2 linked regions of the Bosea vaviloviae genome follow. The protein of the gene in region 1 interacts with the protein of each later gene in a pairwise test. Links are inferred from orthologs where the notes say so. Each region holds a gene or a part of one and is shown on either strand. Other genes may lie near its edges. The genes, in order: rsfS and BHK69_RS21480.

Evidence for each region.
Region 2: the proteins of rsfS (region 1) and BHK69_RS21480 interact in binary tests that used the Escherichia coli proteins (3 or more experiments, as listed by UniProt). The link is inferred for Bosea vaviloviae from one-to-one orthologs.

The regions. Positions count from the first base shown.
Region 1 is NZ_CP017147.1:6,310,635-6,322,592, reverse strand. What follows is about bases 5,946-8,613. They hold rsfS (ribosome silencing factor), read right to left. Parts: upstream 7,596-8,613; coding sequence 7,296-7,595; downstream 5,946-7,295. Other genes in these bases: BHK69_RS29300 (glutamate-5-semialdehyde dehydrogenase), read right to left, coding at 8,403-8,613; BHK69_RS29305 (nicotinate-nucleotide adenylyltransferase), read right to left, coding at 7,777-8,388; rlmH (23S rRNA (pseudouridine(1915)-N(3))-methyltransferase RlmH), read right to left, coding at 6,741-7,220; BHK69_RS29320 (murein hydrolase activator EnvC family protein), read right to left, coding at 5,946-6,681. In the rest of the region: BHK69_RS29350 (GntR family transcriptional regulator), read left to right, coding at 1-512; BHK69_RS29345 (SDR family oxidoreductase), read left to right, coding at 550-1,326; hisE (phosphoribosyl-ATP diphosphatase), read right to left, coding at 1,593-1,943; BHK69_RS29335 (RNA pyrophosphohydrolase), read right to left, coding at 2,085-2,594; BHK69_RS29330 (divergent polysaccharide deacetylase family protein), read right to left, coding at 2,591-3,805; BHK69_RS29325 (S41 family peptidase), read right to left, coding at 3,977-5,320; more of BHK69_RS29320, read right to left, coding at 5,320-5,945; more of BHK69_RS29300, read right to left, coding at 8,614-9,644; proB (glutamate 5-kinase), read right to left, coding at 9,764-10,888; BHK69_RS29290 (cold-shock protein), read left to right, coding at 11,195-11,404; rpsU (30S ribosomal protein S21), read left to right, coding at 11,561-11,824; BHK69_RS29280 (DUF6481 family protein), read left to right, coding at 11,911-11,958. UniProt on the Escherichia coli protein: Functions as a ribosomal silencing factor. Interacts with ribosomal protein uL14 (rplN), blocking formation of intersubunit bridge B8.
Region 2 is NZ_CP017147.1:4,673,376-4,685,664, reverse strand. The notes cover bases 3,546-6,544. They hold BHK69_RS21480 (ATP-binding protein), read left to right. Parts: upstream 3,546-4,497; coding sequence 4,498-5,592; downstream 5,593-6,544. Other genes in these bases: BHK69_RS21475 (DUF5682 family protein), read left to right, coding at 5,601-6,544; BHK69_RS21485 (DUF4132 domain-containing protein), read left to right, coding at 3,546-4,504. In the rest of the region: BHK69_RS21490 (ABC transporter substrate-binding protein), read left to right, coding at 1-11; more of BHK69_RS21485, read left to right, coding at 806-3,545; more of BHK69_RS21475, read left to right, coding at 6,545-7,979; BHK69_RS21470 (VWA domain-containing protein), read left to right, coding at 7,976-9,106; BHK69_RS21465 (SWIM zinc finger family protein), read left to right, coding at 9,103-11,091; BHK69_RS21450 (protein-L-isoaspartate O-methyltransferase family protein), read left to right, coding at 12,246-12,289.

The sequences.
Region 1 (11,958 bases):
CTGCCGATGGGGCGCTCGAGGTTCTGCCGGGGCGGGCGGTGCGCGTGCCGGTGCTGACGCTGGCGCAGTTCCGGGAGCTGACGCGATTGCGGCTGGTCGTCGAGGGCTTCGCCGCCGAGGAGGCGGCGCGCAAGGTGACGCCGGATCAGCTCGCCCGGATCGCCGCGCATGAGGCCGCTTTCCGGCAGGCTGCGAGCGCCGAGGCGCCGGACCCGGCCGGCGCGGTCGCCGCCAATCGCGACCTGCATTTCGCCCTCTACGAGGCGGCCGGCATGCCGAGCCTGGTCGAGATGATCGAGCGCCTCTGGCTCAAGGCCGGACCGATCCTCAATCTCGACATGCGCCATGAGCCGCGCCGGCTCAAGGGTGGCCGCGCCATGCAGGAGCATGAGAAGCTGCTCGCGGCCTTGCGGCGCGGCGACGCCGTGGCGGCACGGGCGGCGCTGGAAGCCGACATCGGTGCGGCAGCGGCACATATCGAACAGACAGGGCAGCTCGGGGAATCGGATTGATTCCGCCAGCGGGCCCGCAGCACAGGGAGACAGCGTCATGGATTTGCAGATCGAGGGCTTGCGCGTGCTCGTCACCGCCGGCGCAGGCGGCATCGGGCGCGCGACGGCGCGCGCCTTCGCAGCCGAGGGAGCGAAGGTGCATATCTGCGACGTCGATCGCGAGGCGCTGGCCGCGATGGCACAGAGCGACCCGGCGATCACGCAATCGGTCTGCGACGTCTCCGACCGCAAGGCCGTGGGCGGGCTGTTCGGGGAGGCGCTGGCGGCGTTGGGCGGGCTCGACTGCCTGGTCAACAATGCCGGCATCGCCGGCCCGACGGGCCGCGTCGACGAGATCGATCCGGCGGATTGGGACGCTTGCGTCGCCATCGACCTGACCGGCCAGTTCAACTGCACGCGGCTTGCCGTGGAGCATCTCAAGCAGTCCGCCAACGCCAGCATCGTCAACCTGTCGAGCCAGGCGGGGAAGCATGGCTTTCCCCTGCGCTCGCCCTATGCGGCGGCGAAATGGGGCGTAATCGGCTTCACCAAGGCGCTGGCCGCCGAACTCGGCGAGTTCGGCATCAGGGCGAATGCGATCTGCCCAGGGCTGGTCGACGGCGCGCGCATCCAGAGCGTCATCGCCAACAAGGCGCGCAGCATGAACATCTCGCATGACGAGATGGCGGCGCGGCTCTTTGCCGGGGTCTCGATCAAGCGTTTCGTCGATCCAAACGACATCGCCAAGCAGATCGTCTTCCTGGCCTCGCCCTTCGGCAAGACGATCTCGGGCCAGGAGGTCTCCGTCTGCGGCGATACGCGGATGCTGAGCTGAGGGAAGCGGTTCTGACGCAACGGTCTCGCGTCATTCCGGACAAGCCGCGTCAGCGGCGCCGGTCCGGAATCCATCGGAGGACGTCATTCTCGGGCTTGCGCCCCGAGAATCTCGTGACCAGAGCGCTCTGGTTTACGAGATGGTCGGGTCAAGCCCGACCATGACGCGCTTGGAATCCCGGGACTTTGCGGAGTTTATCCTCGGGCCGATCGAAGATCGGACTCGAGGGCGAAGCCCAGGAAGACGGCGAGAGATGGGACCGGCCGTCAGCCCACGTTGATCGGCTGGGCGAGCTTGATCGGCCGTCCCTTGGGGAGCTTCTCGGCGATGCCGTAGAGCTGCTCGCGGCGGTCGATCTCGTGCCAGACATCGTCGGGCGCGATGCCGATCTCGCTCCAGAGAACCACCAGATTATAGATCAGGTCGGCGCTTTCGAGGATGGTGCGGTGGCGATCGCCCTGCACGGCTTCGAGCCCGACCTCGACGGCCTCCTCGGCGACCTTCTTGGCCATTTTCGGCATGCCTTCGCCGAGCAGCTTGGCGGTGCGCGAAAAGGCGGGATCGCGCGAACGTGCTGCGAGGACGGCGGCGTGCAATCTGCTGACCGAATCAACCATTCCTAGAGCGTCGTCCCGCCGCATGTGGGTTTCATGACAACCGTGTCGGGACAGGTCCGACGGGCGAATCATTTGTCGGCTCAATTTAACGCGGATATGACCAGGGGGAAGGAGAATTGGGGGGCGCCGGAGGCGCAGCCCTTAAGGTCTGGCGAAAGGCGCAAACAATGTCGCGACCTGGAGATAGACCTCGCGCTTGAAGGGGATGATCAAGGCAGGCGTCCGCTCCAGCTTCTCCCAGCGCCAGGCATCGAACTCGGCCTTGTGGCCGCCGGCGGGGGTGAGCGTGTTGATCTCGTCATCAGAGCCGTCGAGGCGGAAGGCGAACCATTTCTGTGCCTGGCCGCGCCAGCGCCCCCGCCATGCCTCCTTGCCGATATCGACAGGCAGGTCGTAGCTGAGCCAGCCGGGCGCCTCAGAGAGCAGGGTCGCGGAGGTGACGTTGGTCTCCTCCTGCAACTCGCGCCTCGCCGCCTGGAGCGGCGTCTCGCCCGCATCGATGCCGCCTTGTGGCATCTGCCATTCATGGCCGTCCGCAACATGCTCGCGCAGGCTGCGATTGGCGCGTCGGCCGATGAAGACGAGGCCCTGCGCATTGAACAGCGCGAGGCCGACGCAGGGACGATAGCCCTTGGGCGGGGAAGCGATCATCGCAGGGAGCCTGTCGAGGACGGGTTTCGGAAGCCGCGCGCCGCGCTGACCGGCACGACGAGGATGCCCTTGGCCTCGAGCGATTGGGCCCAGCGCGCGATCCGCTCGATCGAGACGGGCAGGGCGCTCGCCGAAGCGATGACGATGCCCTGCTCGCGCGCCAGCGCTTCCAGCATGGCGAGTTCCTTGTCGATCGCGTCGGCCCGGGCGACCGTGTCGATGACGCGATCGACCTTCATCGCCGGGATCTGGGCGCGCGTGGCCGAGGTCGCAAGCAGGCTGCGCGAGGAGGAGCCGTCATCGACGACGATGAGCCCGCGCCCGGAGATCTCGCGCAGGATCGGCGAGAGCGCGGCATCGTCCGCCGTCAGGCGCCCACCGAGGAAATTGACGATGCCGACATAGCCGGTGAAGCGCCCGAGCACCCATTGCAGCCGGTCGATATTCTCAGCCGCCTTCGGGCCGGTCAGCAGGGTTTGCGGGCCAGGGTCGTTGTCGGGATAGTCGAACGGCTCCATCGGCACCTGGAGAAAAATCTCGTGGCCTTCGCCGCGCGCGCGCTGGACCGTGCGCTCCAGCTCCGGACCATAGGGCGCGAAGGCCAGCGACACCGCCCCCGGCAGCTTTGCGATGGCGTCGGCGGTGCCGCTCTGGCTGATGCCGAGGCCGCCGACGAGCAGGGCGATCCGCCCTGCCGGCTTGGTCGCGGGCTGCGGTCCGAGCGGGCGGGCATAGATCTGGGCGGGCGTCGCCCCGTCGGGGCCGATCTTCGGCAGCAGGCCGTGGCGCGTGCGCTCGACCAGCCGGCTGTCGGGGGAGGAGGCGAGCTTTATCGTCGCGGCGCTGTCGGGAATGGTGATGACGATCGAGCCAGGCGCTTCCGCGCCCGCACCCGGGCGCACCACGGTCACGCCGGCTTCGCTTTCGAGCTGGCTGGCGCTGGTCTGGGTTCGCAGTTCCGGAGTGGAGGCCGCCGGCGTCGGCGATGTCGCTTGCGATTGGGGGCTACGCTTTTCGATCAGCGCCGTCGCCATCGGTTGGCCGCCATCGGGATCGCGGCGCGTCGCGACGAGGAAGAGCAGGGCGGCGACCGCAAGTCCGACAGCGCCGCTCGCGCCCAGGGCAAGCCAAAGGCCCCATGGTTTGCCATGAGGCGCGGGGCGATTCTGGCCGAGCGGCCGATTGAGCTCGGTGAGCGGCGTTCCGGCCAAGGGCAGCCGTCCTCAGCTAAGAGAGCAAAGACCTGAAGCAAGCATGCTGGTCCCCGAGAGCGGGTCCGGTTCCCGGCAGCACGATCGCGCGGCCCGAATCAACGGCCCGCGCGTCTAGTCTTGTCGTGTGGCGAGCCGCCCGTCGAGTGCCGGGCGGCGCGTCTCCCGTGCTCAGTTCGGCTTCGGCGCCTCGGGGGTGGGCGTCGGGGCAGGCGCGGCGGCGTCCTTCTTGACGCCGCGCAGCAGGTCGAGCGCCGCGATCAGCTGCGTGTCCTTCAACGGATCGTTGGGCACGTAGGAGGCCGAGCCGGACTGCTCTTCCTTGCCGTCGACCGTCTTGAGATGGCCCTTGAGCGAAGCCTCGCCCTTGTTCTCGCCGAGCTTGTCCTTGAGCTCGGCCGGGATCTCCTGCGCGACCTCGACATCGGGCGTGATGCCCTTGGCCTGGATCGAGTTGCCGGATGGGGTGTAGTAGCGCGCCGTGGTCAGGCGCAGGCCGCCATTGGCGCCGAGCGGGATCACGGTCTGGACCGAGCCCTTGCCGAAGGAGCGCGTGCCCATGATGGTCGCGCGCTTGTGGTCCTGCAGCGCGCCGGCGACGATCTCGGCGGCCGAGGCGGAGGAGCCGTTGATCAGCACCACGACGGGCTTGCCCTTGGTCAGGTCGCCGCCGGGCTTGGCGTTAAAGACCTGCGTCTCCTCGGCGTTGCGGCCGCGCGTCGAGACGATCTTGCCGCGCTCGAGGAAGGCGTTGGAGACCAGCACGGACTGGTCGAGACGGCCGCCGCGATTGTTGCGGAGGTCGATGACGTAGCCCTTGATCTTGTCCTTGCCGATCTCGGTGTTGACCTTCTCGATGCCCTTGCGCAGGCCCTCATAGGTCTGTTCGCTGAAGGTGCCGATGCGGATATAGCCGACGTCGTTCTCGACGCGTTCCTCGACCGCCGGCACCACGATGGTCGTGCGGGTCAGGGTGAATTCGAGCGGGTCGGTCTTGCCCGGGCGCTCGATCTTGAGCTTGACCTGGGTGTTGATGATGCCGCGCATCTTCTCCACGGCCTGGGTCAGGCTCAGGCCCTTGACCTCGTCGCCGTCGATCTGGCGGATGATGTCGTTGGAGAGGATGCCGGCCTTGGAGGCGGGCGTGTCGCGGATCGGCTTGGCGACCTTGAGGACGCCGTCCTCCATCGTGACCTCGATGCCGAGCCCGCCGAACTGGCCGCGCATGTCGGTGTCCATGTCGCGGAAGCTCTTGGCGTCGAGATAGCCCGAATGCGGATCGAGCGAGGAGACCATGCCGTTGATCGCGGCCTCGATCAGCTTCTGTTCATCCGGCTTCTCGACATAATCGGTGCGGATCTTCTCGAAGATGTCACCGAACAGGTTGAGACTGCGATAGACCTCGGCGGAGGCCGCGACCGCGCTGGTCGAGGTGAACAGCTTTGTCTGGGTGACCAGACCGGTCAGGCCGGCGCCCATGACCGCACCGGCGAAAACGAGGGAAACCTTGCGCATCATCCGCGAACCTTTTCGCCTTGCGATTTCGTCCACCACGGCGCCGGATCGACCGAAACGCCGTCTTTTCTGAACTCTATATAAAGAACCGGTTGTCCGGTCCCAGAACCTACGATCGTCGCGGCAGCTTCCGACGTTTCGCCCATCACCGCAACCGGTTCCCCCGCGAGGACGAACTGATTCAGCGATACATCGATGCGCTGCATTCCGGCCAGCAGCAAATAGTACCCCCCGCCGGCATTCAGGATCAAGAGTTGCCCGAAGGAGCGGAAGGGACCCGCATAAACCACCCAAGCGTCCGAAGGTGCCGAAACTAGGGCATTGGGCCGCGTACTCACAGATATTCCACGCGTCGTGCCGCCTGCGCCGTCACTTTCGCCGAAACCACGCAATTGTGATCCCGCCGCCGGCAGGGGAAGCAAGCCCCGTGCCTCGGCGAAGGCGATCTTGGGCGCGAGCCGTGCGGGGTCCTTGAAGGCGAGCGCGGCCATGCGCTGGCGCTGCTCGCGGGTTTCCGATTCGAGGGCCTGGCGCGCGGTCTCGGCGGCGCGATTGGCCGTCGAGATCTCTTTTTCCATGCGCTCGACAAAATCGCGCAGGGAGCGCGCTTGCGCCGCGAGCTCGCCACCGACGCTGCGCTGCTCCTCGACGTCGCGCGCGGCGCCCGTTTCACGCTCGCGCCTGGCCTCGATCAGCGAGGCCAGGCGCTGACGTTCCGTCGCCAGGCCCTCCAGCTCGGTGGTGATGGCCTTACGGTCCCCGGTGATGTTCTCGCGCAAGCGCACCAGTTCGCCGAGATCGGAACCCAGGATCTCGATTTCCTGGCGCAGATCGGGCACGACCGCGCCCAGCAGCATCGAGGCCCGCACCGCTTCCAGAATATCCTCGGGGCGCACCAGCACCGCCGGCGGCGGACGCCGGCCGATGCGCTGCAGCGCCGCCAGCACTTCGGAGATCAAGCCGCGCCGGCCTTCGAGCGAGCGCCGGATCGCCGCTTCGCTGGATTGCAGCAGGCCGAGCCTGTCCTCGATCGCGCCGATGCGCCGCTCGACGGCCTGGGTGCGCTGGGTCGCCTCGAGCAGGGCCTTGTTGAGGGCGGCGCGGTCGGCGCGGATGCCGGCGATCTCCGCCTCCAGCTTGCCGCGCGCCTCGGCATTGCCGGCCAGGCGCTGCTCGATCGCCTTGAGTTCGGCCTCGCGGGCCTGTTTCTCGACCTGCTTGGCCTGTGCCTCGCGGGTCAATTGCTCGGGATCGGGGGATTGAGCGGCGGCAGGAAGAGAGGCGATGAACAGGGCCAGCGACAGGGCAGTAAGGGCTTTGCGGGCCTGCCTATAGGATGTGCGGAAGCCTTTATCCGGCATGCCGCGATGCCGTGGGCGGGCCGGGCTGCGCCATCCGCGAATCAGGGGCCGGAATAGTTTCATGCGCGATGATAAGGGTGTCCGGCGATGATCGTCATGGCTCTGTAGAGCTGTTCGAGCGCCAGCGCGCGCACGATCTGGTGCGGGATGGTCAAGGCCCCGAACGCGATCGTCAGATCGGCCCGGTCGCGGATCTCATCGCTGAGCCCGTCGGCGCCGCCGATGACGAGGCTGGCGGCTGCCGTGCCGGCATCGCGTGCAGTGGCTATCCTGGCCGCAAAGGCGTCGCTGGTCAGGCTGCGGCCGCGCTCGTCGAGCGCGATCAGAAGTCCGGGCGTGAGCTTGGCGGTGATGGCCTGGGCCTCGTCGCGCTTGCGCTCGTCGGGCCGGCGGCCGCGGCTCTCGGCGAGCTCGACGATTTCCGGGCCGGACAGGCCCAATCCGCGGCCGAGCGCCAGCGCGCGCTCGCGATAGCGCTCGCACAACTCACGTTCCGGCCCGTCCTTGAGCCGGCCTATGGCGATGATGGCGAGGCGCAACGGCGCGCGTCTCTCGTTCTGGAACGTTGGAGCAGAATGCGAAAACCGGTTCCCGCTTTTCGCATTCTGCGTTGGTCAGCTGACGAGGCGCTCGTTGGGCCTGTCGGCGCCCCACATCTTCTCGAGATTGTAGAACTGGCGCACTTCCGGGCGGAAGACGTGGACGATGATGTCGCCGGTGTCGATCAGCACCCAGTCGCAGGCCGGCATGCCCTCGACCTTGGGCGTGGGCAGGCCCGACGCCTTGAGGGCTTCGACCAGGCTGTCGGCGATGGAGGCGACATGACGGTTCACCCGGCCCGACGCGATGATCATCGCATCAGCCAGTGAGGTCTTGCCGACAAGGTCGATGACCGTGACGTCTTCGGCCTTCATCTCTTCGAGAACATGCAATGCGAGGGCTACGCTGTCGGCGGATGGGTTTTCCGACACAGCGGCCTGGGGAAGCGGCTTGGGCTCGGCTTCACCAAGGGTTGAACGGTTCAGTTCCGTATCCTCTCGATCACGACGCGCTCACAGCGCGACCTGATCAAATTACGCTCAGCGGGGCTAAAATTCAATCGGATTCGGCCTGTTCGCGTAATTGCGTGGAGGAGAGGCCGGAGCGGCGGCCGTGCAGGAAGATCCAGGCCGGCGGCTTCGCATCGGCGAGCGCGGCGCCCTGGCTTTCCGAAATCCGCCAGCGCGAGAGCCAGTTGGCGGCGGGCGAGGCGACCGAGCTATGGGTCGAACCCGGCCGGTCGATGATCGCGATCGGCATCATCCGGGCGATCGCGCGCCACTCGTTCCAGCGATGGAAGCTGGCGAGATTGTCCGAGCCCATCAGCCAGACGAAGTGGACGCCGGGGCAGCGCAGCTTCAGCGCGCGCAGCGTGTCGGCGGTGTAGCGGGTGCGCAGCCGCGCCTCGATCCCGGTGACATGGATGCGGGCATGGTCGGCGATCTCGCGCCCGAAGGCGACGCGCTCAGCCAAAGGCGGCAGGGCGGCGTTGTCCTTGAGCGGGTTGCCGGGCGTCACCAGCCACCAGACGCGGTCGAGCTGGAGCCGGCGCAGCGCGGTCAGGCTCGCCATGCGGTGGCCGTCATGGGCCGGGTTGAAGCTCCCGCCGAACAGGCCGATGCGCAGGCCCGGCGCATGGGGCGGCAGCCGCAGGTGATCGCTGCTCAAGGCAAGATTCTGCGTCACGAACGAATCTGGCCGTCGCCATGGACACGATATTTGAACGAGCAGAGCTGCTCGACGCCGACAGGCCCGCGCGCATGCATGCGCCCCGTCGCGATGCCGATCTCGGCGCCGAAGCCGAATTCGCCGCCATCGGCGAACTGGGTCGAGGCATTGTGCAGCACGATCGCCGAATCGACCTCGGCGAGGAAGCGCCGGGCGGCAGCCGCGTCGTCGGCGACGATCGCCTCGGTATGGTGCGAACCATAGCGCTCGATATGGTCGATCGCGGCGTCGAGCCCTGCGACGAGCTTCACCGCGATGATGCGGTCGAGGAATTCCGTCGCCCAATCCTGCTCGGTCGCGGGGGTGACGCGGGCGTCGAGTTCTTGCGTCGCGGCGTCGCCGCGCACGGCGCAGCCGGCGTCGAGCAGGGCGGTGACCAGCGGGGCGAGATGCGTCGCCGCGCAGGCCTCGTCGACCAGCAGGGTCTCGGCCGCGCCGCAGACGCCGGTGCGGCGCAGCTTGGCGTTGAGGGTGATCTCGCGGGCCATGGCGAGATCGGCGCTGGCATGGACATAGACATGGCAGTTGCCGTCGAGATGGGCGAAGACCGGCACGCGGGCATCGCTCTGGACGCGGGCGACGAGGCTTTTCCCCCCGCGCGGCACGACGACGTCGACATGGCCGTCGAGGCCCTTGAGGATTTCGCCGACTGCCGCGCGGTCACGGGTCGGCACGAGCTGGATCGCGTCGGCCGGCAAACCCGCCGCCTCCAGCCCCTGGCGCAGAGCGGCGGCGATCGCCGAGGAGGTGCGGAAACTGTCGGAGCCGGCGCGCAGAATCGCGGCGTTGCCGCTCTTCAGGCAGAGCGCGCCGGCATCGGCCGTGACATTGGGGCGGCTCTCGAAGATCACCGCGATGACGCCGAGCGGTGTCGCGACACGCTCGAAGCGCAAGCCATTGGGCTGCGTCCAGCTCGCCAGCACGCGGCCGACCGGGTCAGGCAGGGCAGCCACGGACGCGACGGCCTCGGCCACGCCGTCGAGGCGGGCCTGGTCGAGCAGCAGCCGGTCGATGAAGGCGGCGTTCTGGCCATTGGCCTTGGCGTCGGCGATGTCGAGCGCGTTGGCTGCGAGGATCTCTGCCGCATTGGCGCACAGGGCCGCGGCCATCGCGACGAGCGCGGCGTCGCGCTTCGTCGCCGGGGCGAGCGCGATCAGGCGCGCGGCGGCGCGCGCGCGCCGGCCGAGATCGCCCATCAGCGCCGCGACATCGCCGCGCTCCTTGTCGGAAGAGACCACGCGCAGGGCGCTCTCGCTCGTCATGACCGGCCTATCCAAACCCTTTATGCCTTCAGACCTTAACCGACGCCCAGACCTTAGCTGACGCCAAGGGCCATGTCGTCCCGGTGGATCATCTCGGCGCGGCCGGGGTAACCCAGGACGGCCTCGATGTCGCGCGAGGCCTTGCCGAGCACCAGCGCGGCCTCGTTTGCATCATAAGCGACGAGTCCGCGTCCCAGCACCGCGCCTTGCGGATCGCGGATCAGCACGGCGTCGCCGCGCGCGAAATCGCCCTCGATCCGGCTGACGCCGACCGGCAGCAGGCTCGCCCCGCCACGCAGGGCTCGTGCCGCGCCCTCGTCGACATGGAGCGCGCCGCGTGGCTCGAGCGAGCCGGCGATCCAGGTTTTCCGCGCGGTCGCGGGCGTGGAGGCGGTCAGGAACCAGGTGCAGCGCGCGCCATCGGCGATGGCACTGAGCGGGTTCTTCCCCCGCCCGTCGGCAATCAGCATATGCGTGCCGCCGGCGGCCGCGATCTTGCCGGCCTCGATCTTGGTGCGCATGCCGCCGCGCGAGAGTTCGGAAGCAGCGCCACCCGCCATGGCGTCGATCTGCGGCGTGATGCGCTCGACCAGCGGGATATGGCGCGCGCCGGGATCGCTGAGGGGCGGGGCGGTATAGAGACCGTCGATATCGGAGAACAGCACCAGCAGGTCGGCGCCGGCCATGGTCGCGACGCGGGCGGCGAGCCGGTCATTGTCGCCATAGCGGATCTCGGCGGTGGCGACGGTGTCGTTCTCGTTGATCACGGGGATCGCGCGCAGATCGAGCAGGCGACCCAGCGTTGCGCGTGCGTTGAGATAGCGCCGGCGCTCCTCGGTGTCGGCGAGCGTCAGCAGGATCTGGCCGGCAGTGAGGCCGTGATGGCCGAGCGCCTCGGCCCAGGTCCGGGCGAGGGCGATCTGGCCGACGGCCGCCGCCGCCTGGCTTTCCTCCAGCCGCAATGGCCCCGAGGGCAGGCCGAGCACGGTCCGCCCGAGCGCGATCGCGCCCGATGAGACGACGAGCACATCGGCGCCGCGCTGGTGCAGATCGGCGAGGTCCTCAGCGAGCGCGGCGAGCCAGGCCTGGCGCAAACGGCCGCGCGCCCGGTCGACGAGCAGGCTGGAGCCGACCTTGACGACGATGCGGCGGAACTGGTTCAGTGACGGCGTCTTCACGGCTGTGACCGGTTTGAACTTTCAGGACTTGTTGAACTTTCAAGACTTGCGGCTCTGGCTGTTGGCGAAAACGGCGCGCTTGTAAAGCGCCGCCGATGGCTGCGCGGCCATGCCTATAGCGGTTTCATCCGCTGTTGCATTGACAATGGCGATTCAAGCGCCCATATGAGGCCTGTCGATATTTAGGCCGAACGACGTGGCCCCGCGCATGAGAGTGCGCCTGCTGACGACCTTCACCGCTCAAAAAATCGAAAATTTGCGCGTGAGCGATCACGCGCTCCCACATACTTAGCGAAAGGTTTCGTTATGGCCGCTGGCACAGTTAAATGGTTCAATTCCACCAAGGGTTTCGGCTTCATTCAGCCGGATGATGGCGGGCAGGACGTGTTCGTCCACATCAGCGCCGTCGAGCGCGCTGGCATGCGCGATCTCCGGGAAGGTCAGAAGATCTCCTACGAGATGGTGCAGGACAAGCGCTCGGGCAAGATGTCTGCCGACCAGCTCCGCGCTGAGTGAGCCGCTAAGCCGCATCTGTCGGCATCGGAATTTGGGTTCGGCGACCACGGATGTACTGGCGCCTGAACCTTCCGGTCCAACGACGATGCGGTTCGATGAGGGGTCGGGGTTCATAGCCCGGCCCTTTTTCCGTCACTATAAACGCAGGAGACAGGCATGCAGGTTCTCGTCCGCGACAATAATGTCGACCAGGCCCTCCGGGTCCTGAAGAAGAAGATGCAGCGCGAAGGCGTCTTCCGCGAAATGAAGCGCCGTTCGGCTTATGAGAAGCCGTCCGAGAAGCGCGTTCGCGAAAAGGCCGACGCCATCCGCCGCGCCCGCAAGGTTGCGCGCAAGCAGATGCAGCGCGAAGGCTTGATCGCCGCGCCGAAGCCCAAGCCGAAGCCGGTCCGCGCTGGAGGCGCAGCGCCTGCGCGTTGATTTGGATACCAATTCGGCGCGATCTGGATTATTGCCCCCTCGCGGGGCACAGATCGCGCCCGTGACAACACGAGAGAAGGCTAGCCTTGAAGAACCCGAACGACCGCAGCTTCACTGATCGCAAGGCCAATTCC
Region 2 (12,289 bases), 1.6 Mb from region 1 along the record:
CGATGCCTTGAGGCTTAAAGCACCGGTGCTGTCACTGTGGGGGATCGCCCTTGGATTCATCCCGCTCGCTGAGCGCCAGCGAGCGCACGAGGCTACCTTCGACGGTTAGGGCCTCACGGCCTGTCGAAGGTGCTTTACCTGGGTTCACAGAATGATGAAAAATCCGGTTTCGGTGTCCACGAAACAGCAGCAGGTCGCTACGCACCGCTGAAAATTGAGATCGTAGCTTGGAGGCGTTCGGTCGCTGAGACGCGCTTCCCCAGTGCCAGCCAAAAGTCCGGTGCCATTTCGTATGTATGCCTGTGTGGGGCATCGGCGGGTGAAGGGAATCGGTATCACGGTCTAGCCGGACCTAAGCGACCGGCCGCAGGTTGATGCTGTCGCCGAATGTCCGCTTCTCGGCACCCTGCCAACGTCGCAGTTGGCGCAGAGTTGCCATACACCGCAGATCGCCTGTCTTTCACGCCGTGGCGCTGATTCTGCGATGAGTGCTCAGAAGAGGTGGGTGACCGTGGTACGAGTCGCTGTTCTACACCTGCCTTCGATCAGCCTCGCGATCCAATGCGGGCCAAGCCGACCGGATCAAACAGGCTCGTAAGCCTAGGGGAAAATCGCACGCGGGCACAGCATCGCACCAAGGCGTGGAAATGACTGGCTCCCGGAGCTGAATGAAACTGCGAACTATTCGTCGTCGATTCCGCTCCGATCGGCCAACTGCAGGTGCGAGCGCACAGCACTCCGTGCGGAATAGCGCTAGCCCTTGGTTCCGGCTGTCGATTACAGTCTAGATCAAGGGGGATGATTGGTGCGGCGCTTGCTCAGTTTGATTTTCGGCGCTGGGCCGCTGGCCGGATTCAGCGATGCGCGGTTGGAGAAGCACTTTGCGGTGCTTGATCGGGTAAGTCCGGGGCTGATGCGCAAGACCGTGACGTTCGTCGGAATTGGCGACGGTGGTTCGGTCCTGTCCACGCTCGGAACTCCGGCGGCTATCTCGACATGGAAAAGCAGGCCGGGCAGATATGTCGGCGACCCATCCCCCGTAGTGCACATGCTGGCCGACGGCGGTGCGGATCTAGATGTCCTGGCTCGCTTCGGTCAGGCAATGGCTGCGCTCGACCCGCTGCCGCAGCGCGGCCATTGGGGAACGTTCGGCACGAAAAACGCGCCTGACTGGCTCCGCCACTCAATATCCAGAAACGCCAGCAACAATCGCACTAAGGTGCTTTGTTCCGTGAGCCGTCTTGCTTCTCTGGCGGCCGCTGGAGGTGCCGACCCCTCCGCCGTGTTGGACATACTTTTCCACCCGGGGCCGGGCGCATCTTATGGGACGGCGCACAGCATCGAGATGTTCGGTGGTGTCGCCAATTGGCTTGGCTCGCAGGCCGCGCTGGTAATTGAGCATCAATCGAAGCTCGATGCACCGGGCCGTGCCGAATTGGCGCATGCGATCGGTCGCTTCGATCTGGCTGCACGGTATCTCGATCTTCTGGTGGAATATGGAACGTCAGTCGCCAAAACGGTGAGAGCGGCGGCTATGAAAGCGCTGACGGCGGCACCGCGCGACGCGCTGATTGCCGCGCTCGACGACAAATTTTCGAAGTCTAATCCTGGCATACGGGTCGAACTCATAACCTTGGCTCTCGGTGCGTTGGGCACCGACTCCGCCACCCTGCTCAAACGCTGGAACGAAGGGGAGGCGGAGAAGCGCCCGAAGGATGCACTCAGCCGCGCACTGGGCAACGTGGCACTCGGCGAAAGTCCGAAGCCCGCTGCCGGGCCATGGGAGCGTGGATATGTCGCGCTCGACGGGGCCACCGTCGCGTTGCCAGTGCGGCAACCGCTGCCGGAACCGAAGCGCCTGCCCAACGCGGTGTATGACCTCCTTCGCCCTTCCGTCGAAAGCTATAACGCAAACCTGCGCGCGTTGCGGGAAGCGAACCGGAACGAAAAGCATCATTGGAGCCGGACGCACCAACTGATTTCCGAGGCGGAGTTCGCGACGTTTCGCGATGTTGCGGAAGGCCGTGCCAAGTCGACAAGCCGTCAAAACTGGAACCAGGGAATGCGCGCCCTCCAATGGGCGAACCAATATGTGAAATGGGATGCGAGCGGTGTCGCCGCGTTCTACGCGAGCCCCGAGCTCAGCCTGCGGCACCTGATTGCGATCACTCGCCATGATGCCCATTGGAATTTTCTGGCGATCCTCGGCGGCGGGTTCGGACATGTCGGCGCGCAGGAACTGCAACGGCGGATCAAGACCAGCGCGGATTTCCAGATCGCCGCCGATCTGTGGGTCGAGATGGGTGGGAAGCTTCCTCCGATCGAGTATCTGCAGGTTGCGTGGCAGGCCTCCCTCGCGAATGTCGACCGGGAATTGTTGTGGCCTCAAGTTGCGGAGGCCTTTGACGGGATCGACGAAGCGCTTGGCCTTGCTCCCCAGAAGCATCAGCCGAGATTGCATGCCTCGAATGCGCTCGACCTACTCGAGACGCTGCCCAAGGTGCCGCATCGCTACATGATCCCGCTGATGACGATCGCCACGGGATCGCAGAAGACGTTGCGATTGCAGGCGCGCAACCTGCTTGGTGGAGCGCCGGACATCGATGCTGCGATCATCGACCTGCTCGGCGACGGCAAGCAGGAAGCTCGTGCAGGCGCCGCCGATTGGCTTGCCGCGCGGCGCACGACTTCCGGCATCCCGGCGCTTCGCGAGGCGCTGAAAAGGGACAAGAGCGAGATCGCGCGCGCCGCGATTATTACCGCGCTGCAAAAGCTGGGGGACGACGTCTCCGACTGCTTCGATCCTAAGGGGCTGCTGAAGGATGCCGAAGCCGGGCTCGCCAAGGCTTCGACCAAGGGCCTCGAGTGGTTTCCGTTCGATCTGTTGCCGCACCTGCATTGGCAGGATGGAAAGGCTGTCGATTCAAAGATCGTGCGGTGGTGGGTGGTGCTGGCGCACAAGCTGAAACAGCCCGGGAGCAATGCGTTGCTTGATCTCTGGATGGATCGGCTGGTGAAGGGGGACGCGCGCCGATTGAGCCTGTTCGTGCTGCGAAGCTGGATCGACTATGACACGCGGCGACCCACTGAGGATGAGGGCAATGCCTATGCCGCCGCCAATGTGGCGTCGGTGCTGAGTCAGAACCAACAGGCAGTGCGGCAAAATCCACGATATGCGGAATATTATGTGACCGATCGCGACAAGCTGTTCGCGATGCTGAAGCGCACCAAGATGGGCGAGTATTTTGGTAGCGCGAACGACAGCAAGGGGGTGCTCGCGCTGGCCACCCAGGCCGAGGGTGCGGATGCGGCCGCGGCGGTGCGGAGCTTCCTGAAGGATCATGGCGCGCGCATCTCACAGGACAAGGCGCTGCTCGAAGCCCTGGCCGCAAGTTCGGCACCAGCCGCGATCCAAGTCGTGCTTTCCACCGCGAACCGCTTCAAGGCCCGGACGGTGCAGGAGCATGCTGCGGCGCTGATCGAACGCATTGCCGAACGGCGGGGATGGACTCCGGAGGAATTGGCCGACCGCACCATCCCGACCGCCGGGCTCGACGAGCGGGGCGTATGCGAGCTGGATTGCGGCGAGGGCCGAACCTTCCAGTTGGTGCTCGACGCGCAGGATGCGCTGGTGTTGCTCAACCCGTCCGGGCAACCCACCAAGGCGCTGCCCAACCCGCGCAACGAAGGCGAAAAGCCGCTGATCGCCGAGGCGAAGAAGCAGGTCGCCACAGCGCGGAAGGAGCTCAAACAGGCCGTCGGTGCACAGACGGAACGGCTATTTGAAGCGATGTGCCTTGAACGGCGCTGGTCGGTCGACGATTGGGAGCGGTATTTGCTGCATCACCCGATCGTCGGGCGGTTGGTGCGTCAGCTGGTCTGGATCGCGATCGATGGCGAAGGGACGCCGCGCTCGCTGTTTCGCCCGCTCGATGACGGCACGCTCAGCGACGTGAACGACGGCGAAATCGCGATCTACTCCATGTCGCAGGTACAACTGGCGCATTCCAGCTTGGTCACTGCGAGCGAGGCGGCGGCATGGCGGGCGCATCTCTCCGACTATGAAGTCACCGCTCCGTTCGCGCAGTTCGAAGAGGACCTGCCCAAGCTCGCCGAGGGTGACGGCGACAAGACCTCGATCGACGATCGCCAGGGCTGGATGATCGAGACCTTCAAACTGCGCGGCACAGCTAACAAGGCGGGGTTTGTGCGCGGCGCGGCTGAGGATGGCGGAGTCTTCATGTCCTATGAGCGCCGCTATGAATCCGCAAAGATCGTCGCGCAGATCGAGTTCACCGGCAGTCCATTGCCCGAGGAGAATATTCCCGCCGCGCTCCAGCAATTGCGTTTCGCGAAGCTGCGGCGCGGAGGGTGGCACGGCAATGGCGTGCCACTGAAGGAAGTTCCACCCGTGCTTCTCGCCGAAAGCTGGAAAGCATTGCATCGTATCGCCGCTGCCGGAACCGGCTTTGATCCGGCTTGGGAGAAGAAGGCGGGATGGTGACCGAAACCGCACTGCGCACGCCGGCGGAGGAACGCTACGCCGAGGAACTAGCGAAGCTGGCGGAAGCCGACGATTCGCTGCGTCCGCGGGGTTGGACCTTGTCGGCCCGAGCGGTGCGGCGATTCATTCTCGGCGATACCAAGCTGGGCATCGTCCGCAAATTCTATGGTGACGATCCGCTGGTCGATCGCGCGATCGTCAGCCTGATGAGCAATCAGGGACTGATGCTGGTCGGGGAACCCGGCACGGCAAAATCGATGCTGTCGGAACTGCTGGCGGCGGCGATCAGCAATGATTCCGCGCTGGTCGTGCAGGGGTCCGCCGGCACCACCGAGGACCATCTGCGCTACGGCTGGAACTATGCCCTGCTGCTAGCCGAAGGACCAAGCGAAAGGGCGTTGGTTCCATCGCCCGTGCTGACTGCGATGCGCATGGGCAAGATCGTGAGGTTCGAAGAGATTACGCGATGCCCGCCCGAGGTTCAGGACGCGCTGATCTCGATCCTGTCGGAAAAGGCGCTCGCGGTTCCCGAGCTTGGCGCCGAGCAGGCCGTGCGCGCTATTCCTGGATTCAACCTCATCGGCACCGCCAATTTGCGAGACCGCGGCGTGCACGAGATGTCGAGCGCGCTCAAACGGCGGCTCAATTTCGAGACGGTCCATCCGATTGCCGACCCAGCGCATGAGCTCGAACTGGTGCTCAAGCAATTAGGCGAGCGGCTCGGCCCCGCCGGGGTGAAGGCCGATGTGGGGGCTGATGTCGCGGACATCCTGGTCCAGACCTTCCAGGATCTGCGCACCGGCCGCACCAAGGAGGGCACAAGCCTGACTCGGCCCGAAGCGGTGATGTCGACTGCGGAGGCAGTGAATGTGCTTCATGCCGCGGCGCTGGAGGCAGCGTTCCTCGACAATGGGAAGCTCACCGGCGCGCATCTGGCACGACAGATCCAGGGCGTGATCATCAAGGACGAGCCCGAGGACGGCAAGCGCTTCAAGGCGTATCTCGATCACGTCGTGAAGGAGCGTTCGGCGCGGAGCGGCCCGTGGCGCGACTTCTATCAGGCGGCCCGCGCGCTGCGTCTGACCTGAGGCCCGCCATGCCCGAGCATGCGGCAATCCTGCTCCACGATTCTGGGCGCGACATCTATATCGCGCCGATCCGGCACCATAGCCCGTCCTGTGCCTGGCATCTGCGGGCCATGATCGCCGAGATCGGCCCCGCCGCCATCCTGATCGAGGGGCCGGACGATTATGATCCGCTGATTCCGTTGCTGACGCACGCGGAGACGCGGCCCCCGGTCGCGATCGTATCGATCCTCGAAGGGTCGGTTCGTGGCGCGAGCTATTTCCCATTCTGTGCGCACAGCCCTGAATATGTCGCGATCCAGGAAGGCGCGGCGCGCGGGGTTCCGGTACGCTTCATCGATTTGCCCGCGACCGACAAGGCGATGTGTGACGACGATTCGGACTCGCTCAATCCTGCGCAGCCACTCGCGCTCGACGAGCGGGCGTTCGACAGTAGCGATTATGTGCGGGCGCTCTCCTGCCGGTTGGGTTGCCGCGATGGCAACGAGGTCTGGGACCAGTTGTTCGAGGCGAGGATCGGAGAGGCGGACTGGCGCCGGTTCTTCGGCGATGTCGGGCGCTATTGCAGCCATATGCGCGAAAGCACGGCGGCGGCGGCGATGGAGGCAGACGGCACGCTCGCCCGCGAGGCGCGGATGGTCGAGCATCTTGCGCAGGCACGCCGGGAGACCAAAGGGCCGATACTCGCCGTGGTCGGAGGCTTTCACGCGCCGGCGCTGGCCGACGCGCTGCCCGCGCTGGAGAAGATCACGCCTCCGCTCCGCGGGAAGGCGGAGCGGCCGCCTTATCTGATCCGCTATGGCTATCGGCAGCTCAACGCGTTGACCGGCTACGGGGCGGGTCTGCCGCTCCCGGCCTATTACGACGCGCTGTGGCGGACCGCGACGGCGGGCGAAGCGGCGCCGTTCGAGAAGGCCGCACATCGCCTGATCGCAGATTTCGCTGCTCACCTGCGCACTGCGCTGCCCGGCGTTTCGACGGCTGTGCCGATATTGGTCGCGACGCTGGAAAATGCGCATCGGCTGGCGGAGCTTCGCGGACGACCGGGGCCCTTGCGCGACGACCTGATCGACGCCTGTCGCTCGACATTCCTGAAGGGCGAGGAAGGCGGCGATGCCAGTCCGGTAATGGCCGAACTGGTGGCATTCCTAACCGGCTCCGCAATCGGCGACGTCCCGGCTTCCGCGGGTTCACCACCGCTGGTCGAAGCGGTTCGGCAGCGCGCACGCGCGCTCGGTTTCCGCATCGACGATGGCGAACGGCGCAATCGCGAACTCGATATCTACCGCAAGCCGCTCCACCGCGATGCGAGCCGCTTCCTGCACGCCACGGTCTTCCTCGATACGGGGTTCGCGCAACGCACCGGCGGCCCCGATTTCCGCTCGGGCGTCGATCTCGACCGGTTGATCGAACATTGGTCGGTCATGTGGTCGCCGCTATTCGAAGCCCGGCTGATCGAGCGGGCTGCGGACGGCGACACGATCGAGGAAGCGCTGGCCGCCGAGCTGAACCGCCGCCTCGCCGCACTCGAAGCGCAGGGAATGGGCGGCAACGCCAGCGCCGCCATCGATCTGTTTGCCGCGGCCTGTCAGGCCGGCATTGCCGCTCATGCCGAGCATGTGCTGCCCATGATCGAAGCCGATATCGTGCGCGATGCCGACCTGGCTTCGGTTGCCGGGGCACTGCGCGACCTGATTGGATTGTGGCACGGCCGCACTGCGCTGGGTTTCGATAATGGCGCGAGGATTGAACGCCTGATCGGCGCGACATGGCGGCGTGCGCTCTACCTGCTGCCCGATCTGGCGAATGCCGGAGAGGATCGTATCGCCGCGACGCTGGAGGCATTGGTGGTGCTGCGCGAAGCGACCGGACTTGCCGATGAATCGCTTCGCGAGCTCGACGCCGCCCTGTTCGACGAAGCGGTTGCCGCCTTGCTCGACACCGAACTTGATCCGGCGCTGGCGGGTGCGGTCGCGGCGTTGGCGTTGCTTGCAGGCAGGATAGACGATGCGGAGTTCGCGACGCGACTCTCGGGCGAGTTGCGTGGCGCCCACCCCGAGACGGCGCGCCGGATCGCCTGGTTGCGCGGCGTGATCGCTATCTCGCGCGAATTGCTTTGGCGTGTGCCCGAATTGATCGAGACAGCGGATCAGGTCCTGTCGGCGCTCGACGATGGCGGCTTTGTCGAACTGTTGCCCCATCTGCGCATGGCGTTTGCCGCGCTCGATCCGCGCGAGATCGACCGGTTGGCCCATTCGGTTGCGGAGCGGCATGGCGGGGACGCCGCGGCGCTGATCGTCCGCCACGATCTGCCTGAAGCCGAAGTGGCATCGAATCTTCGTGCCGATGCGCGAGCCCGCGAAATGCTCGAAGCGGATGGCTTGCTGTGAACGGCGATGCGCCGCAGCTCAAGCGCTGGCGGATGGTGCTGGGGCGCTATGCCGATCCCGCGCTGGATGGTCCGGCGCTGGATGGGGCCGAACGGCGCATGGACCGTGCGCTCGACTATCTCTACGCCCGCGAACTTGCGCAGCGCGGCTTGAGGCGGGACAAACCCAGGTTCGGCAGCCTCGATCCCAGCCGCCTTTCCGTCCTCGACTGGATCGGCGAGGTGCGAGAGTTGTTCCCGCACTCGGTGCTCGAAATGCTCCAGAGCCATGCAGTCGACAGGCTCGGCCTGACCGAACTCCTCAGCGATCCCAAGACGTTGGATTCGCTCGAGCCCAATCGCGGTCTGCTGAAGGCGCTGGTCGCCTTCAAGGGACGCGCCAGTCCGGCCGTGCAGGACAAGATCCGCGAAGTCGCGCGCAAGGTGGTCGAGGACACGATCCGGCGGCTCAAGCCGTCGATCGACCGCGCCTTTTCCGGCCGCCGCAATCGCTTCCGCCGAAGCCGGACCAAGCGGCTTCAGGACTTCGACTGGCGCGCGACGATCCGCGACAATCTCAAAAACTATGATCCCGAACGCAAACGGATCGTCGCCGATCGACTCCGCTTCACCGGGCGCTCGCGCCGCCAGCTTCCCTGGAGGATCATCCTGTGCGTCGATCAATCGGGGTCGATGCTGGGATCGGTGATCTATGCCGCCGTGATGGCCGCGATCCTTTCCGCACTGCCCTCGGTGGAAGTGCGGCTCGTCGTGTTCGACACGTCGGTGGTGGATCTGACCAGCGAAGTTGCCGATCCGGTCTCAGTGCTGATGTCGGTCCAACTGGGCGGCGGCACCGATATCGGCCGCGCCGTCCAATATTGCGAACAGCAGATCACCCAGCCGAGTCGGACCATCTTCGTGCTGCTGAGTGATTTTTGCGAGGGAGGCCCCGTTGCGCCGATGGTCGCGGCAGTGCGCCGGATGGCGTCAGCGCGCGTGACCTTGATCGGCCTCGCCGCGCTCGATGATCAGGCCGCGCCCGATTATGATCGCGCGACGGCTCAGCTTCTCGCCAATGCCGGTATGAAGATCGCGGCGCTGACACCGGACCGTTTTGCCGAATGGATTGCGGGCATCATTGAATGACCCTCGCGGCAACCCTGATGGCGTTCGACGAAGCCGCGCTCGCCGCGTTGGCTAACAAGGGTATCGTTCGCCGGGCTGCGCGCGATGTCGAAGAAGGAAAGGCATCGGTCAGCGGCTGGGAAGGAGAGACCGCCATCGTCTCCGCGGACGGAGAAACGGTTCGCATCGACGCGCGCGGTCCCGCCAAAGCGAGTTGCACTTGCCCGGCTCCTGGAATCTGTCGTCACCGAGTCGCTGCGGTCCTTCTGCTCCAACAGCAGGAAGAAGAAGCGCCGGCAGAGAATGCCGCGGCGAGCCTGATCGCCGAAATCACAGCGCTTCCGGAAGAGGCAATGATCCGCTTCGCCGGTCGCGCGGCATGGCGCGCAGCGCAGGAGATCGCAGCGCATGGCGGCGAAGTCTCCGATACGGGCACCGCGCTGGTGATCACGCTTCGCGGGGACGATTCCGAGGTTCGGTATCTTCGCGGACTTGGTATCGAGGGAATGGTGTCCAAAGCGTCCCCTGCTCGGCGCAAGGCATTGCATGCCGCCGCGCTGATACTGGTGCGCCAGGCCGCAGGCGTGATGGTAAGCGAATCTTCAGCCGAAGCCGAAAAAGCACCGGCAGGCGCGGACGAAGCCTTCCTCACCGAAGTCCGTGATGCACTGGCAGATGCTTGCCGCAATGGCCTCGCGCTGGCGCCGCTAATGCTGGAGGAGCGGCTGTTCACCCTTTCTGTCTCCTCGCGGGCTGAGTCGTTGCCGCGCCTGAGTGCGATGTTGCGCGGCATTGCGCGCATGCTGCGTGAGCGTCGGACGCGAGATTTCCGCTTCGATCCCGATGCGTGCCTTGGCGCCATTGCCGCCGCGGACGCGCTCGCTCGCGCGCTGCCGGTCGCCAGCGATCCCGGACGGCGTGCAGGGCTGATCGGATCGGTTCGTCAGGCCTATGACGAAATTGGGCCGCTTCACCTCTACGGCGCTAGCGGCGAAACCTGGCGGGCGGAAGGCGGTGCGAGGGGTGTGACGGCCTATTTCTACGATCCTGCATGCGACCGCTGGTTCACCGCATCGCTGGCGCGCGGTGTGGGCCAGGACCCATTCTTCGATCCGAGACATGCCTTTACTTCGGAAGCTCTCTGGGGCGGGCAGACGCTCGCCGGCCTGTCGCGAGCCGAATTTCGGTTCGATAGCATTGCAGGATCGCCCGCAGGCCGTCTTTCGGCGAGCACGGCGAGCCGGCCGGACATATCCGGCGCCAGCACGCTGTCCCCCGACTGGGCTTGCGCATTCGATCGCTGGGATTTGCTCGCCGAACGTTTGCGAAGCCGGCTTGTCGGGAGCCTGGCAGCGCCCGCTGCCGCGTTGGAGCCGGTCGTGCTTTGGCCCAGGCGAACCGGGAGGCCCTGGTTCGACGATCTTACCCAGCAACTGCACTGGCCTCTCGAGGACCGGGGCGGGCAGTGGCTTGCTGTGTCGCTAGGCAACGACCCGGATCGCCCCGCGCACTTCGATCACCTGGCGTCTGTGGCGTTTCGCCCTGGCTTCAGCGGTGCCGTCATTGTCGCAGCATCCATCACGGGAACCGCGTTCGAACTCCGCCCGATGGCGCTCTTCGACGAGAATGGCGTGCGCTCGCTCGACTTCGAGGAAGCCCGAACCCCTAAACGCAGCTTCTCGGATTTCCTCCAAACATACTCGAGGCACACCCGCAGCGCACCGGTTCCTTACGCCAAGCCGGCTGGCATCTCGCTTCTGGCAAAAGCAGCGACTGAGCTAACGGGAATCTCCGAAACAGGCTGTCGAGCTATCAGTCGTTCCGGCAGCCAGCGCCTTGCCGAAATCTGTGCCCAGGCGGAACGGATTGGTTTGGGGACAGTCGCAGGAGCCTTGGCGCAGCTCGCCGCCGCCGACGGCCCACTGGCGAGCCAGGTTCTGATCAGTCGCTACATCATCGATCAGATGCGAGCACAGCTAACAACGCTGCCGATGCTGCGGCTCTGAACCGGAACGGCGAGGTTCAGCGAGATATCCCCGAAGGTCGGGTTTCCAGGCCCATATGGAGGTTGCCTAGCTAACGGATGATTTGCGGTGCTGTGCAGGCAAGGCAGCGCTCGGCGCCCTTCATTGGGCTCTTGAGCAATAAAGCCCGCAGAGAAGCTTGTCGTATAGGACGTCTCAAAGACGCCTTCGGGCGGAGTGGTTCTGGTGATCCGACTTTGTTATTAAGTCGGTATTTACGAGTATTTCTGCTCTATTTTCGCCGAATCTACGCTCGGTCTTTTTTGGTCGAAAATTTCTGCATTGATTACATCTGGAATCATCGAAAGGATAAATTCAAGGCGTTCGAGAGGAGGACGCCGCGAGGAGAAGGAAAGATTTGCGCATATGGGCCCGAGTCACCGCAGGTGATGGAATGGTCGGGCTGATTGCGTGGGCTGCGCTAAAAGCCGATCCGCTGCTCCAACCAGGAGTAACGGAGCGTTGCGGACTAGGGCAGATCGTAGGAATGGCGGCAATATCGTAGGCGCGGCGCTCCGCCGTCCCACCATGTGAGACGACTGGCTCCCGGAGCAGGATTCGAACCTGCGACCAATCGATTAACAGTCGATTGCTCTACCGCTGAGCTATCCGGGATCAGTGGCCGCCGTATACCCATGCCACCGGGACCGCGCAAGCCCTTTGCGACGAAGTTGGCGGGAAAACGTCGGCTCACCAATTTGCCTTGGGGTCATCCAGCGCGGCTTGGCGAGGATGGGTTGCGGCCTAGCCCGGCATGTGGTTATACGCCGTGCAAGATGTCTCGCCAGCGCGGACATCGGGAAGGCCTCGTGGCGGAGTGGTTACGCAGAGGACTGCAAATCCTTGCACCCCGGTTCGATTCCGGGCGAGGCCTCCAATTTCCCCGATCATATCGATGTCATGAGATGCGGGTCCACTCCGGTGGGCGCGGTGTCCTCGTGGCGTCACGCCGCGATGGCGTCATATCCTCCTCGTGTCTTGCCTTTTGAGAGTCTTGCCTTTTGACGCGGCCTCGAACAAAAGCTGTCGGATCGGTCGATAGGCTTGGCTCGGGCCCCGGGCCATGGCGTATCGGCCCGCTTTCGACAACGCCGGCCGCGAGTCGCCGGCCTGATCGCAGACGGAGATTTCGGGACATGGACAGTTTCGCCGCGCTGCGCCGCATGATGGTCGATTGCCA